One region of the Duganella sp. HH101 genome, then DNA from elsewhere that is predicted to be linked to it. Evidence: predicted binding sites of a transcription regulator. Region 1 holds the regulator's gene; each other region holds the start of a gene.
The links. Region 1 encodes sigma-54, which starts transcription at its own class of promoters, with help from an activator protein. Its sites were predicted from a motif close to TGGCANGNAANCTGCTTT; they were not measured.
Positions count from the first base shown of each region.

Region 2: the regulator sigma-54 is predicted to act here: its motif matches at 1,902-1,919, upstream of adh (aldehyde dehydrogenase).
Region 3: the regulator sigma-54 is predicted to act here: its motif matches at 2,062-2,079, upstream of DUGA2_RS26355 (TldD/PmbA family protein).
Region 4: the regulator sigma-54 is predicted to act here: its motif matches at 1,195-1,212, upstream of DUGA2_RS28370 (PEP-CTERM sorting domain-containing protein).

Region 1 covers NZ_LRON01000018.1:84,217-87,306, forward strand. Annotated here, with positions in the region: gene lptA (lipopolysaccharide transport periplasmic protein LptA) at 1-443, shown strand, start outside; gene lptB (LPS export ABC transporter ATP-binding protein) at 446-1,198, shown strand; gene DUGA2_RS24175 (RNA polymerase factor sigma-54) at 1,204-2,682, shown strand; gene hpf (ribosome hibernation-promoting factor, HPF/YfiA family) at 2,761-3,090, shown strand, end outside.
Region 2 covers NZ_LRON01000046.1:8,364-11,453, forward strand. Annotated here, with positions in the region: gene DUGA2_RS31825 (TonB-dependent receptor) at 1-1,790, opposite strand, end outside; gene adh (aldehyde dehydrogenase) at 1,983-3,090, shown strand, end outside.
Region 3 covers NZ_LRON01000022.1:61,099-64,188, reverse strand. Annotated here, with positions in the region: gene DUGA2_RS26360 (TldD/PmbA family protein) at 1-226, opposite strand, end outside; gene DUGA2_RS26355 (TldD/PmbA family protein) at 244-1,881, opposite strand; gene DUGA2_RS26350 (class I SAM-dependent methyltransferase) at 2,350-3,090, shown strand, end outside.
Region 4 covers NZ_LRON01000027.1:2,489-5,578, reverse strand. Annotated here, with positions in the region: gene DUGA2_RS28375 (PEP-CTERM sorting domain-containing protein) at 121-1,062, shown strand; gene DUGA2_RS28370 (PEP-CTERM sorting domain-containing protein) at 1,264-2,187, shown strand; gene DUGA2_RS28365 (glycosyltransferase) at 2,225-3,090, opposite strand, start outside.

The DNA.
Region 1 (3,090 bases):
CGCTGATCGGCAACGTGGTGCTGACGCGCGGCACCTTGCTGATGAAGTCGCCGAAGGCGGTGATGACCACCGACCCTGAGGGTTATGACTTCGTCGTGCTGACCAGCACGCCGGGCACGCCGGCCACCTTCCGCCAGAAGCGCGACGGCGCCGGCGACCAGTGGGTCGAAGGCGAAGCCGAACGCATCGAATACAGCAACAAGACCGACCTGGTCAAACTGTTCTCGAAAGCCAAGATCCGCCGCCTGGAGGGCGGCCGCCTCAGCGACGAGGTCGACGGCGAATTCATTTCCTACGACAGCCGCAAGGAACAGTTCGCGGTGAAGAACAGCGTCACCGGCGAGAGCAAGCCGGGCGCCGGCCGCGGCACCATGGTGATCCAGCCGGTGATCCGCCCGGCGCCCGCGCCAGCCGCGTCGACCCCGCCTGCGACGGAGAAGTAAGCATGGAAGCATCCTGCGGTAGCACCCTGATCGTGCGCGGCCTGCAAAAGACCTACGGCAAGCGCCAGGTCGTGCACGACGTGTCCCTGCAAGTGGAATGCGGCGAAGTGGTGGGTCTGCTCGGCCCCAACGGCGCCGGCAAGACCACCTCGTTCTACATGATCGTCGGCCTGGTGCCGTCGGACGCCGGCAGCATCGATATCAGCGGCACCGACATCTCCTCGCTGCCGATCCACCGCCGCGCCTCGCTCGGCTTGTCCTACCTGCCGCAGGAAGCGTCGGTGTTCCGCAAGCTGACGGTGGAAGAAAATATCCGCGCCGTCCTCGAAATCCAGAAAGTGGACGGCAAGCCTTTATCCAAGGCTGCCATTGATGAACGGCTCAATACCCTGCTGGCCGATTTGCAGATCGAAAAGCTGCGCGAAAACCAGGCGCTGTCGCTGTCGGGCGGCGAACGCCGCCGCGTGGAGATCGCGCGCGCGCTGGCGACCAACCCGCGCTTCGTGCTGCTCGACGAACCATTCGCCGGGGTCGACCCGATCGCCGTGATTGAGATCCAGCGCATCGTGCGCTTCCTCAAGGAACGCGGCATCGGCGTCCTCATTACCGATCACAATGTGCGCGAGACGCTGGGCATCTGCGACCGCGCATATATCATCAACCAGGGCACGGTATTGGCTTCAGGCCGGCCAGACGACATCATCGCCAACGAATCGGTGCGTCGCGTGTATCTGGGTGAACACTTCCGCATGTAAAACCCATGAAACAGTCTTTGCAACTGCGCACGTCGCAGCACCTCGCGCTGACACCGCAATTGCAGCAGTCGATACGGCTGCTGCAACTGTCGACGCTGGAGCTGCACCAGGAACTGGAACAGCTGCTGACCGATAATCCGCTGCTGGAGCGCCTCGACGACCCGCTGGACCGCTCGCTGCGGCTGCTGTCGGACGGCGCCATCAGCCAGCAAGCCCCGGTCGGCGATGCGCCGCCGGAAGGCCCGCCCAACGCCCAGGAAGCGCCGGCCGCCGACGCCGACAACTACGACGGCCCGGCCGCCGACACCGAGAGCACCAGCAGCGACGCCGATGTCGACTGGAGCGACGCCGGCCGCAGCAAGGCGCCCGACGACGAGGACTCGCGTCCGCAGCTGGAGGCCAGCCACTGCACGCTGCGCGAGCACCTGATGGAGCAGATGCGGGTGACGGTGCTGGAGATGCGCGACCGCGCGCTGGTCGAGCTGATCATCGACGCGCTGGACGAAAACGGCTACCTCGAAGAACCGCTGGAGGAAATCCTGGCGCGCTTGCCGGAAGAGCTGGAGATCGACCTCGACGAACTGCGCACCGCGCTGTCGCTGCTGCAAAGCTTCGATCCGATGGGCGTGGGCGCGCGCAACGCGTCCGAGTGCCTGGCGCTGCAGATCAAGCGCCTGCCGGGCATACCGATGGTGACGCGGCGCATGGCGCTGGCCATCGTGGAAAACCACCTGACCTGGTTTGCGCAGCGCGATTTCAACAAGCTCAAGAAGGCGCTGCTGTGCGACGACGAGGATTTGCGCGAGGCGCAAACCGTCATCCGCCAGTGCAATCCGCATCCGGGTTCGGCCTTCGCGTCGGACGTGTCGGACTACGTGGTGCCGGACGTGATCGTCAAGAAATCGCGCACCGGCTGGCAGGTCAGCCTGAACAACGACGTCATGCCGCGCCTGCGCGTCAACGCCATGTACGCCAACCTGCTCAAGCAGGGAAAAGGCGAGGGCGCCATGGGCGCGCAGCTGCAGGAAGCCAAGTGGCTGATCAAGAATATGCGCCAGCGTTTCGACACGATACTGCGCGTCGCCCAGGCGATAGTAGAAAGACAAAAGAACTTTTTCTCGCACGGCGCGGTCGCCATGCGCCCCCTTGTGCTTCGCGAAATTGCTGATACACTGGGTCTACACGAGAGCACTATTTCTCGTGTAACAACTCAAAAATATATGCTGACCCCGCATGGCATGTTTGAGTTGAAATATTTCTTTGGTAGCCATGTCGCCACCGAAGCGGGGGGGGAAGCAAGTTCGACGGCGATACGCGCACTCATCGTGCAATTGACAGGAGCAGAAGACCCGAAAAATCCTTTATCCGACAGTAAGATTGCGGACATGCTGGGAGAACAAGGCATGGTGATTGCGCGACGAACTGTTGCCAAATATCGCGAAGCGTTGAAAATCCCGCCAGTCAGTCTCCGCAAGTCTTTGTAGTTATTCTGGTTCCTGCGCGCCCGGCAGTAATGGGCTACGCACTAACCGTAAGAAGCGACATTATCTCTAGGAGTGTGTATGAATCTCACCATCAGTGGACATCATCTCGAAGTGACCTCGGCCATCCGTGAATATGTGCAGAACAAGCTTGAGCGCGTCACCCGCCACTTTGATCAAGTGATTGATATTGCTGTCATCCTGACTGTAGATAACCTTAAAGAGAAAGAGAAACGCCAGAAGGCTGAAATCAACCTGCGTCTGTCGGGCAAAACCGTCTACGTGGAAAGCCTGTCGCAAGACCTGTACGCCGCCATCGATACCTTGATCGACAAGCTGGATCGGCAGGTCATGAAGTACAAAGCCAAGGTCCAAGAGCACGGCCACGATGCGATCAAGCATCTCCCGGAT
Region 2 (3,090 bases), on a different contig from region 1:
GCATAGGCGTTGGGGACGCCGGGCAGCCGGCTGCCTTCCTGTACCAGGCCATAGCCTTTATCGTACACCGCCCGCAAGGTGGCCAACGCCACGCGGGTGCTCAGGCCCGGGTTCCACGATGAGTCGAGCGACAGTTCCAGCCCCTGGCGCAGCGTGCTGCCGGCATTGCGATAGCTGGTGCGTCCACCGTTGCTGCTGTCGACAACCAGTTCGTCGTTGGTACGAACCTGGAAGATGGCGGCGTTGACGCGAGTGCGTTCGTTCAGGCGAGTCTTCAAGCCTGCTTCCAGATGCGTGCTGCGCGCAGCCTGCAGGCCGAAATTGAAACCGCCGGCCACGCCCGAGTAAAACAGTTCATTCAGCGTCGGCGTTTCGAAGCCGCGTGCTGCGCTGGCATAGACATTGAGTTCCGGCGACCAGCGGTATAGCAGCCCCAGTACAGGCGTGGTGTGGCTGTAATCAAGGCCGCCGCTGTCGTTGCCATTTGCGAGGAAGCGATCGTCGACCGAGATCCTGACGCTGCTATGGCGCAGTCCTGCGCTCAGCATCCATGCACCGGACTGCCACTCGGTCTGGATGTAGGGATCGAGGCTGGACACATTGTCGCTCTCGTCGCGCCGCAGCGCACCCTTGACGCCGAACTGCACGCCAATGAAATTGTCATATCCCTTGCGACCGTCGGTGGAGTGGCCGTACTCGATACCCACGGTGGTACTCAGCTTGCCGCCTGCAAGCTGGGTGGCGTGCAGCCAGTTCGCGTCCGCACCGTAGAAGTCGCGGTCGAAGTCGACCACGCCACCGGAATGCGTCGCGGGCGCCTGGAATGCCTTGGAAAACGCCTGGTACTGAACAACCTGGCGATTACCGCCGTAAGCGGTCAGGCGCAGGCGGTCATCGCCCAGGCGCTGCTCCCAGCTTGCGCCGATCTGCTGGTGGTCTATGCTTTTGCGCGTGCTGTAACGGTCGGCCAGCGTGCGCTTCGGGGACTGGGTATCGGTGGCGTCGATCTCCCCCGCACGTGGATCGCGCTGATAGCTGGACCATGTCGCACCCAGCGGATCCTGGGTATCGTCCTGGCGCAGCGCGTTGGCGACGATGGAGAGCCTCGCGCCATCCGCCGGCGCCAGCGTCAGTTTGGCATAGGCTTGGTCGCGGGTGGCTGCGCTGTGCCCGCGATAGCCGTCGGTCTCGAAGCGCGACGCGTCCAGCACGTAGCCGACGCCTGTCTGCTTGCCCTGTGCGTTGACATCGGCCTTGCGGCTGCCGTAGCTCCCGGCGGTCAATGTGGCCTCCAGTGCGGGGGCGCCTTCGCCATCGCGCGTGAACAGCTGGATGACACCACCGGAGTGATTGCCGTAGATGGCGGAGAACGGCCCGCGCAGCACCTCGATGCGCTCAGCGATATCGAGATTGAAAGTGGCGGCCTGACCCTGGCCGTCCGGCATGCTGGCCGGGATGCCGTCGGCGATCAGCCGCACACCGCGGACGCCGAATGTGGAACGTGCGCCGAATCCTCGCGATGAGATCTGCAAGTCCTGCGCATAGTTCTGGCGGTTCTGTGCCACCAGCCCGGGCACCGCCGCCAGTGCTTCGGATGCGTTGACGCGGGCCTGGCTTGCATGAATGCGGTCGGCGTCGACGATATCGATCGCGGCGGGCATATCGAAGACGGTGTGGCCGACGCGCGTGGCGCTGACCACCACCACTTCGGGCGGCTCCTCGGCCGCTACGGCGAAGCCGGTCACGCACAAAACGGCGGCGGCATGCAAATGAGTAGGGCGAAGCTTCATGTGATCTCCAGTTAGGCAGACACCAATATCAGGAATGGACAACTGTGTCAAAAGTGAACAGTTGTCACAGTCTGGTAGCCCACAAAGCCCGGGTTTGCCCAGCATTTCCGCTGGCACGATGTTTGCGAAAAGAGCATGGCGTACTACTCCGCCGCATCGCGCGGCTCATACCCACAGCAGAAAGAGGATGACATGAATCTTGCAGACATCAGCAAACTGGGCGTCGCCAATCCCTTCAAACAACGCTACGACAATTTCATCGGCGGCAAATTCGTCGCGCCGGTGAAGGGCGAGTACTTCGGCAACGTCACGCCGATCACCGGCCAAGTATTTTGCGAAGTGGCTCGCTCCACTGCGGAGGACATCGAGCTGGCGCTGGACGCCGCCCACGCCGCCAAGGACGCATGGGGCAAGACCTCGCCGGCCGAACGCGCCAACATCCTGAACAAGATCGCCGACCGCATGGAGGCCAACCTGGCGCTGATCGCCACGGCCGAGACCATCGACAACGGCAAGCCTATCCGCGAAACCACCGCCGCCGACATTCCGCTGGCGATCGATCACTTCCGCTACTTCGCCGGCTGCATCCGCGCGCAGGAAGGTTCGGTCGCGCAGATCGATTCCGAAACCTATGCCTATCACTTCCATGAGCCGCTGGGCGTGGTCGGCCAGATCATTCCGTGGAACTTCCCCATCCTGATGGCGGTGTGGAAGCTGGCGCCGGCGCTGGCCGCCGGTAACTGCGTGGTGTTGAAACCTGCCGAGCAAACGCCGGCGTCGATCATGGTGCTGCTGGAGCTGATCGCCGACCTGCTTCCTGCCGGTGTACTGAACGTGGTGAACGGCTTTGGCCTGGAAGCAGGTAAGCCGCTGGCCTCCAGCAAGCGCATCGCCAAGATCGCCTTCACCGGCGAGACGGGCACCGGCCGTCTGATCATGCAGTACGCGGCGCAGAACCTGATTCCGGTCACGCTGGAACTGGGCGGAAAATCGCCGAACATCTTCTTCGCCGACGTGATGGATGCGGACGATGCCTTCTTCGACAAGTGCCTGGAAGGCTTTGCGATGTTCGCGCTGAACCAGGGCGAGGTGTGCACCTGCCCATCGCGTGTGCTGATCCAGGAATCGATCTACGAGAAGTTCATCGAACGCGCGCTGGCCCGCGTGGCCGCGATCAAGCAGGGCAATCCGCTGGACTCCAGCACCATGCTGGGCGCGCAGGCTTCGCAGGAGCAGCTGGAAAAAATCCTGTCGTATATCGACATCGGCAAGCAGGAGGGCGCGGAGCTGCTGGCCGGCG
Region 3 (3,090 bases), on a different contig from region 1:
TGTCGTCAAACTCGTTGATGGTGGCGATGCCCTGCTTCTTGCCGAAGGCGACCGACACGATCAGCTGCGTGTCCTCGATCAAACCGGCGGTGGACACGGCGTTGCGCGCGTAGCGGATATTGCCCTTGCGGCTGCCGGTGATGTTCACCTCGCACTGGTCGCCCTTCGACAGCGACAGCACCTTGTCGCAAATACGTTTTGCTTCGTCTTGACTCAAATTCTTCATCTCGTGGTCTCCAGGGCTTAGCCGATTTTGCGTGCGGTGTTGATGACGTTGATGCCGTTGAAGCGCGCCGTGCTGGAGCCATGCGACACCACCGACACCTGCGAAGGCTGGCCTTTGCCGTCAAAGAAGGAACCGCCCATGCGCCAATCGCGCTCGTCGCACAGACCGGCGCAGGCATTCCAGAACTCCTGGGTGTTCGACTGGTACGCCACGTCTTCCAGCATCTCGCCGATCTTGCCGTTCTTGATTTCGTAGAACAGCTGGCCGCCGAACTGGAAGTTGTAGCGCTGCTGGTCGATCGAGAAGGAACCGTCGCCGACGATGTAGATGCCCTTCTTGACGTCCTTGACCATCTCGTCCGGGGTCATCTTCTTCTTGCCCGCTTGCAGCGAGACATTGGGCATGCGCTGGAACTGCACGCTGCTCCAGTTGTCCGCATACGAGCAGCCGTGCGACTCCTTCTCGCCGATGATGTGGGCCTGGTCGCGGGTGGCCTGGTAGTTGACCAGGATGCCGTCCTTGATGATGTCCCAGCGCTTGCACTTGACGCCTTCGTCGTCGTAGCCGACGTTGGCCAGCGAGCCCGGGGTGGTCTTGTCGGCGACGATGTTGACCATGTCCGAACCGTACTTGAATTTCTTCGACTGCCATTTGTCCAGCGTGGCGAAGCTGGTGCCGGCGTAGTTGGCCTCGTAGCCCAGCACGCGATCGAGCTCGGTCGGGTGGCCGACCGATTCGTGGATGGTCAGCCACATGTGCTCGGGCGACAGCACCAGGTCGTACTTGCCCGGCTCGACCGACTTGGCGGTCAGCTTCTGCTTGGCCTGCTTGCCGGCCGCGCGCGCATCTTCGATCAGGTCGTAGGACTTGGTGTACAGCGTGGTCACGCCGCCGGCCGCCTTGATCTTGTGCTCCGGACGCGCATCCAGGTATTCGTAGCCCATGCCGACCGGCGACGACAGGCCCTGGCGCGAGCGGAACTTGTTGGTCTTCTGGTCGACGGCGGTGGCGAACACCGGCATCCACAGGCGGTGCAGGTCCTGGTCGATGTAGGAGCCGTCGGTGGAGGCGAAGTACTTCTGCTGGTTCACCTGGAACAGCAGCGACTGCATGAAGCTGGCGCCGCCTTCCATGCCGGCCTTGTTGGCGGCGATCAGCAGGTCGGCCTTCTCCTTGATGGCGACGGTGCGCCAGTCCTTGACGATGGGGGTGGCCCACGCCACTTCGCCCACGCCCTTGACCGGGGCCAGGATGACGGGCTCGGTCTGCAGCTTGGCGTTGGCCTTGGCGATGGCGACGGCCTGGCGGGCGGCGGCGGCAACGCCGTCCGGCGTCATGTCGTTGGTGGCGGCAAAGCCGTAGGCGCCGCCGGCGATCACGCGCACGCCGACACCGGCCGATTCCGTGTTGACCACGTTCTCGACGTTCAGGTCGCGGGTGGTGATGAACTGGTTCAGGTAGCGGCCCACGCGGACGTCGCAGTAGGAGGCGCCGGCCTGGGTCGCCGCGGTCAGCGCGGTGTCGGCCAGCATTTTCTTGAATTGCAGGGCGACTGGCTTGAGCAGTTCTTCCGCCGCGATTGCGCGACCGAAGGCGGGCAGCAGCATCGTGCCCAGGGCCAGACTACTAACATTGAGGAATGCACGTCGTTCCATCGTATCTCCAAAAACGTAACAGCAAGGATTAGATTGCGGGCCGGTCGCCCGGGGTTCTGCTTTTTATTTGCTCTTCTAGCTGGAACTACTTCTTTACCGCTCGTTGCTTTGCACTACACCTGAATATCCGCCGCCGTTTCCGCCGGTTTAGCAATATTAGCGCCGGATCAAGGAACGAGATAGGCAAATTTTGTGCCACGAGTAATCATGTTGAAAGCCGCTGCTTTTGCGGCGAACGGCATGGTTGGAGTGTCCGTTTAAGTGTCCGCCGGACTGTCCGCGAGTGTCCGCGAGTGTCCGCTTGCGCAGGGCGATGGAAATGCTGCGCCGCAGCGGTGCGCGATGCTCCGTCACGGTGCGGCGGAGCGCCATCCCAATTCGCTTGACCTGCCCGCCGCCCTGGACCATGATCGCGCAGGGCGAGCAAGCGCGCATCGTCCAACCATACGAACCCTCAGGAGACTCTGCATGAAACGAACCGTCCTTGCCGCCCTGGCCACCACCGCCATGCTGTTCAGCGCCGCCGGCGCCATCGCCGCCGAAGACGCTGCGCTGAAGGCCGCCATCGCCGCGCCATCGCGCACCCCGGCCAACGTCGAGCGCGACGTCTACCGCCATCCGTACGAGACGCTGAGCTTCTTCGGCATCAAGCCGACGATGACGGTGGTGGAGCTGGCGCCGGGCGGCGGCTGGTACACCGAGATCCTGGCGCCCTACCTGCGCGACCACGGCAAGCTGATCGCCGCCGGCAACGACCTGGCCTCGCCGGACGCCAACGAGCGCAAGGCCGCGGAGCGCTACATGGCGCGCCTGAACGCCAAGCCGGAGGTGTACAACAAGGTGGCGCTGGGCGTGTTCTCGCCGCCGCGCAAGTATGAGTTCGCGCCGGCCGGCAGCGTCGACATGGTGCTCACCTTCCGCAACATCCACAACTGGACGGAGAGCGGCCCGGACAACATGAAGGCGCTGTTCGGCAGCGTCTACACCAGCCTGAAGAAAGGCGGCGTGTTCGGCGTGGTCGAGCACCGCCTGCCGGCCTCCAAGCTGGAGGGCAAAGGCGCCAGCGAAGGTTATGTGCACGAGAAGTATGTGATCGGCCTGGCCGAAGCGGCCGGCTTCAAGCTGGCGGACAAGTCGGAGGTCAACGCCAATCCGAAGGACAAAGCCGAACATAAAGGCGGCGTCTGGGCGCTGCCGCCGACCTACGCC
Region 4 (3,090 bases), on a different contig from region 1:
GGCCGCCATCACGAGACGGCCCCAAGCCTTTGATTCCGTGCATATCAAGGCCGCTGGCAAGCGTCTTGCTCCTGTGCGGGAACGGCCCCGATCCCGGGGTTGCCATCCAGGGAGCACAATATGAGCAAGCTTACACCGGCCATAGCCGCCGCCGTCATCGCCACCGCGCTGGCGTCGCCCGCCGCCCATGCCGGCCCGGCCGTCGGGCTCGACCCGACCGGCAGCGGCAGCTACAGCAGCTATGCCGACCTGTGGACCAACGTCACCAACACCGCGCTGGCCACCAAGTTCATCCCCGGCGTCAGCGTCGGCGGCGGTTCCGGCTTGGGTCCCCCGCCCGCCCTGCCCTACCTGAGCGAACTGCGGTCGCAAATGGTGATCGGCACCATGTCAAACGGCTCGGCCATCAACACGCCTGGCGGCTTGAACACCGGCTTCGAACTGAGCGCCGTGGCGCGCTTCGAGGAACTGGTGGACCGGCAGACGGCGACCACGGCCCACTTCACGCTGCCGGGCAGCCAGTCTGCCGGGATGGATGTCGATCCGCTGCACGACGGCGTGCAGAACATCGCCTTCTACCTCGACCGCTACGGCCCGGGCGCCGCCAGCAGGGCCGTACCCGGCGACGGCCCCGGCACCGTGCGCTGCTACGGCGCCGGCTCCACCTCGGCCGGTTGCGACGAGCCCGGCGACCCGGACGGCGACGGCGTGATGGTCATGTCCGGCCACCTGATCTTCAACGAGGCCAACGTCGCCACCGCCGGCGGCATCTCCACCGGCGCCTTCGATATGCGCTTCATGATCGACTATGTCGACGCCCACTATCTCGACGTCGCCACCGGCGCCGTGTTCCAGAACAACGTCACCGGCGCCGCCACCATCCCCTCGCTGTACACGCCGGCCACCATGTGGGACGGCACGCCGCCGTCCGGCGTGCCGCTGATGAAGTTCGACGGCTCCGGTTCGTTCGCGCTGGCGGTCCCAGAACCCGCCACGCTGGCCCTGCTTGGCCTGGGCCTGGCCGGCCTGGCGCTGAACCGGCGACGGCCGCCGGCAGCCTGATGCCCGCCTTTCGGCCCGGCCCCCAGCCGGGCTTTTTTTCGGGCGGCGGCAACGACGGAATTCTTTACACCGCCCCCGCGCCACACGCGCCGCCGCACCCCAAGTCCTTGATTTGATTGACACGCGGTCCATTGGCAAGGCTTTTGCTCTGAAGTCCGTACGATCCCGATTTCCGGGTTCATATCTTTCTAGGGAGCACACATGAACAACCTCAAATCCGCCCTGGCCGCCGCGATGATGAGCGCCTCGCTGGCCGCCGTGGCTGGCCCCACCGTGGGCCTGGACCCCACCGGCTCCGGCACCTACACCACCTATGCCGATCTGTGGACCAACGTCACCGATACCGCGCTGGCCACCGGCTTCATACCCGGCCTCACCGTCGGTCCGGGCGGCGCCGCCCCTTACCTGACCGAGCTGCGCACGCAGATGGTGGTCGGCACCATGTCGAACAGCAACATCCCGGCCATCGTCACGCCGGCCGGCCTGAACACCGCTTTCGAAATCAGCAAGGTGGTGCGTTTCCAGGAGCTGGTCGACCTGCAGACCCCGACCACCGCGCACTTCACGCTGCCCGCCGCCCAGTCGGCCGCGATGGACGTCGATCCGCTGCGCGCCGGCGTGCAGAACCTCGCCATCTTCTTCGACCGCCTGGTGCCGGCCGGCGGCCCCAACAGTCAAGCCGTGCCCGGCAACGGCGTCAACACCGTGCGCTGCTACGGTGAAGGCCCGACCTCGGTCGGTTGCGGCGGCGTCGGCGATCCCGACGGCGACGGCATCATGATCCTGTCCGGCCACCTGGTGTTCAACGACGCCAGCTTCACCGCCACCGGCCCGGTGGGCACCGGCTCCTTCGATTCGCGCTTCATGATCGACTACGTCGACCCGGCCTACCTGGACATCGTCACCGGCTCCATCTTCCAGGACAAGATCACCGGCACCACCAACGTGCCATCCTTCTTCACGCCCACCACCATGTGGGATGGCGCCACGCCCACCACGGTGCCCTTCCTGAAGGTCGATTCCTCGCAGAGCTTCGCCGCCGTGCCGGAACCGGCCACGCTGGCCCTGCTCGGCCTGGGCTGCGCCGGCCTGGCGTTGGGGCGCCGCCGCATCGTGCCATCGTGAGCCTGGACGGACCCGCGCATCCGGCGGGTCCGTTTTGTCAATGCCGGCCGTCCACCACGCGCCGCAGCATGTCGTCGAAGCGCCGCGCCACATCGTAGCGCTGGAACAGCGTCGCCACCCGCGACGCCGCGGCGCGCGCCGCGCCGGGCTCCAGCAGGGCCAGCACCGCGCGCCGCAAGGCCTCTTCGTTCAGCCGGTCCGAGCGCAGCAGGATGCCGGCCCCCATCGCCACCACGCCGCGCATGTTCAGATACTGGTCCAGATTGCCCGCGATGCCCAGCACCGGCACCCCGGCGGCCAGCGCCTGCTGGCAGGTCGGGCTGCCGCCGTTGCAGATCACCAGCCGCGCGCGCCGCGCCGCCTCCTCGCCCGGCAGATAGGTGGCCACCTGCGCATTGTCCGGCAGCACGCCGGGATCGGCCTGGCCGGCGGTGGCGGCCACCACCCTCAGCGGCAGGCCGGCCAGCGTCTGCAGTATCTGCGGCAGCAAGGCGCCCTGCCCCGAGCTGCCCAGCGTGACGTAGATGATGGGCAAGTCCGTCGGCAGCAGCTCCCACCAGGATGGCGGCGGCGTCGGCGGCGACCACGTCACCGGCCCCAGATAGGCGTGTTGCTCCGGCAAGCCAACCGCAGGGAACATTTCCGGGATATCCGGATACAGCACGTAGTCGGCATCGGCGTACACGCGCCGCAAGTCATAGCCCAACGATGGCAGGCCATAGGCCCGCCGCACGCGGTTCAGCGGCACGCTGTGCAGCGCGAACGCCAGCGGCCTGGCAAGCCGGAACAGGCGGTCGGCCAGCGCGATCGGCAGCGCGCGCGCCAGCGCGATCGCCGGCACCGTGTAGCGCTGCGGCACGTAGGGGCTCCAGTAGGCATTGATCAGGCCGACATATGGCACGC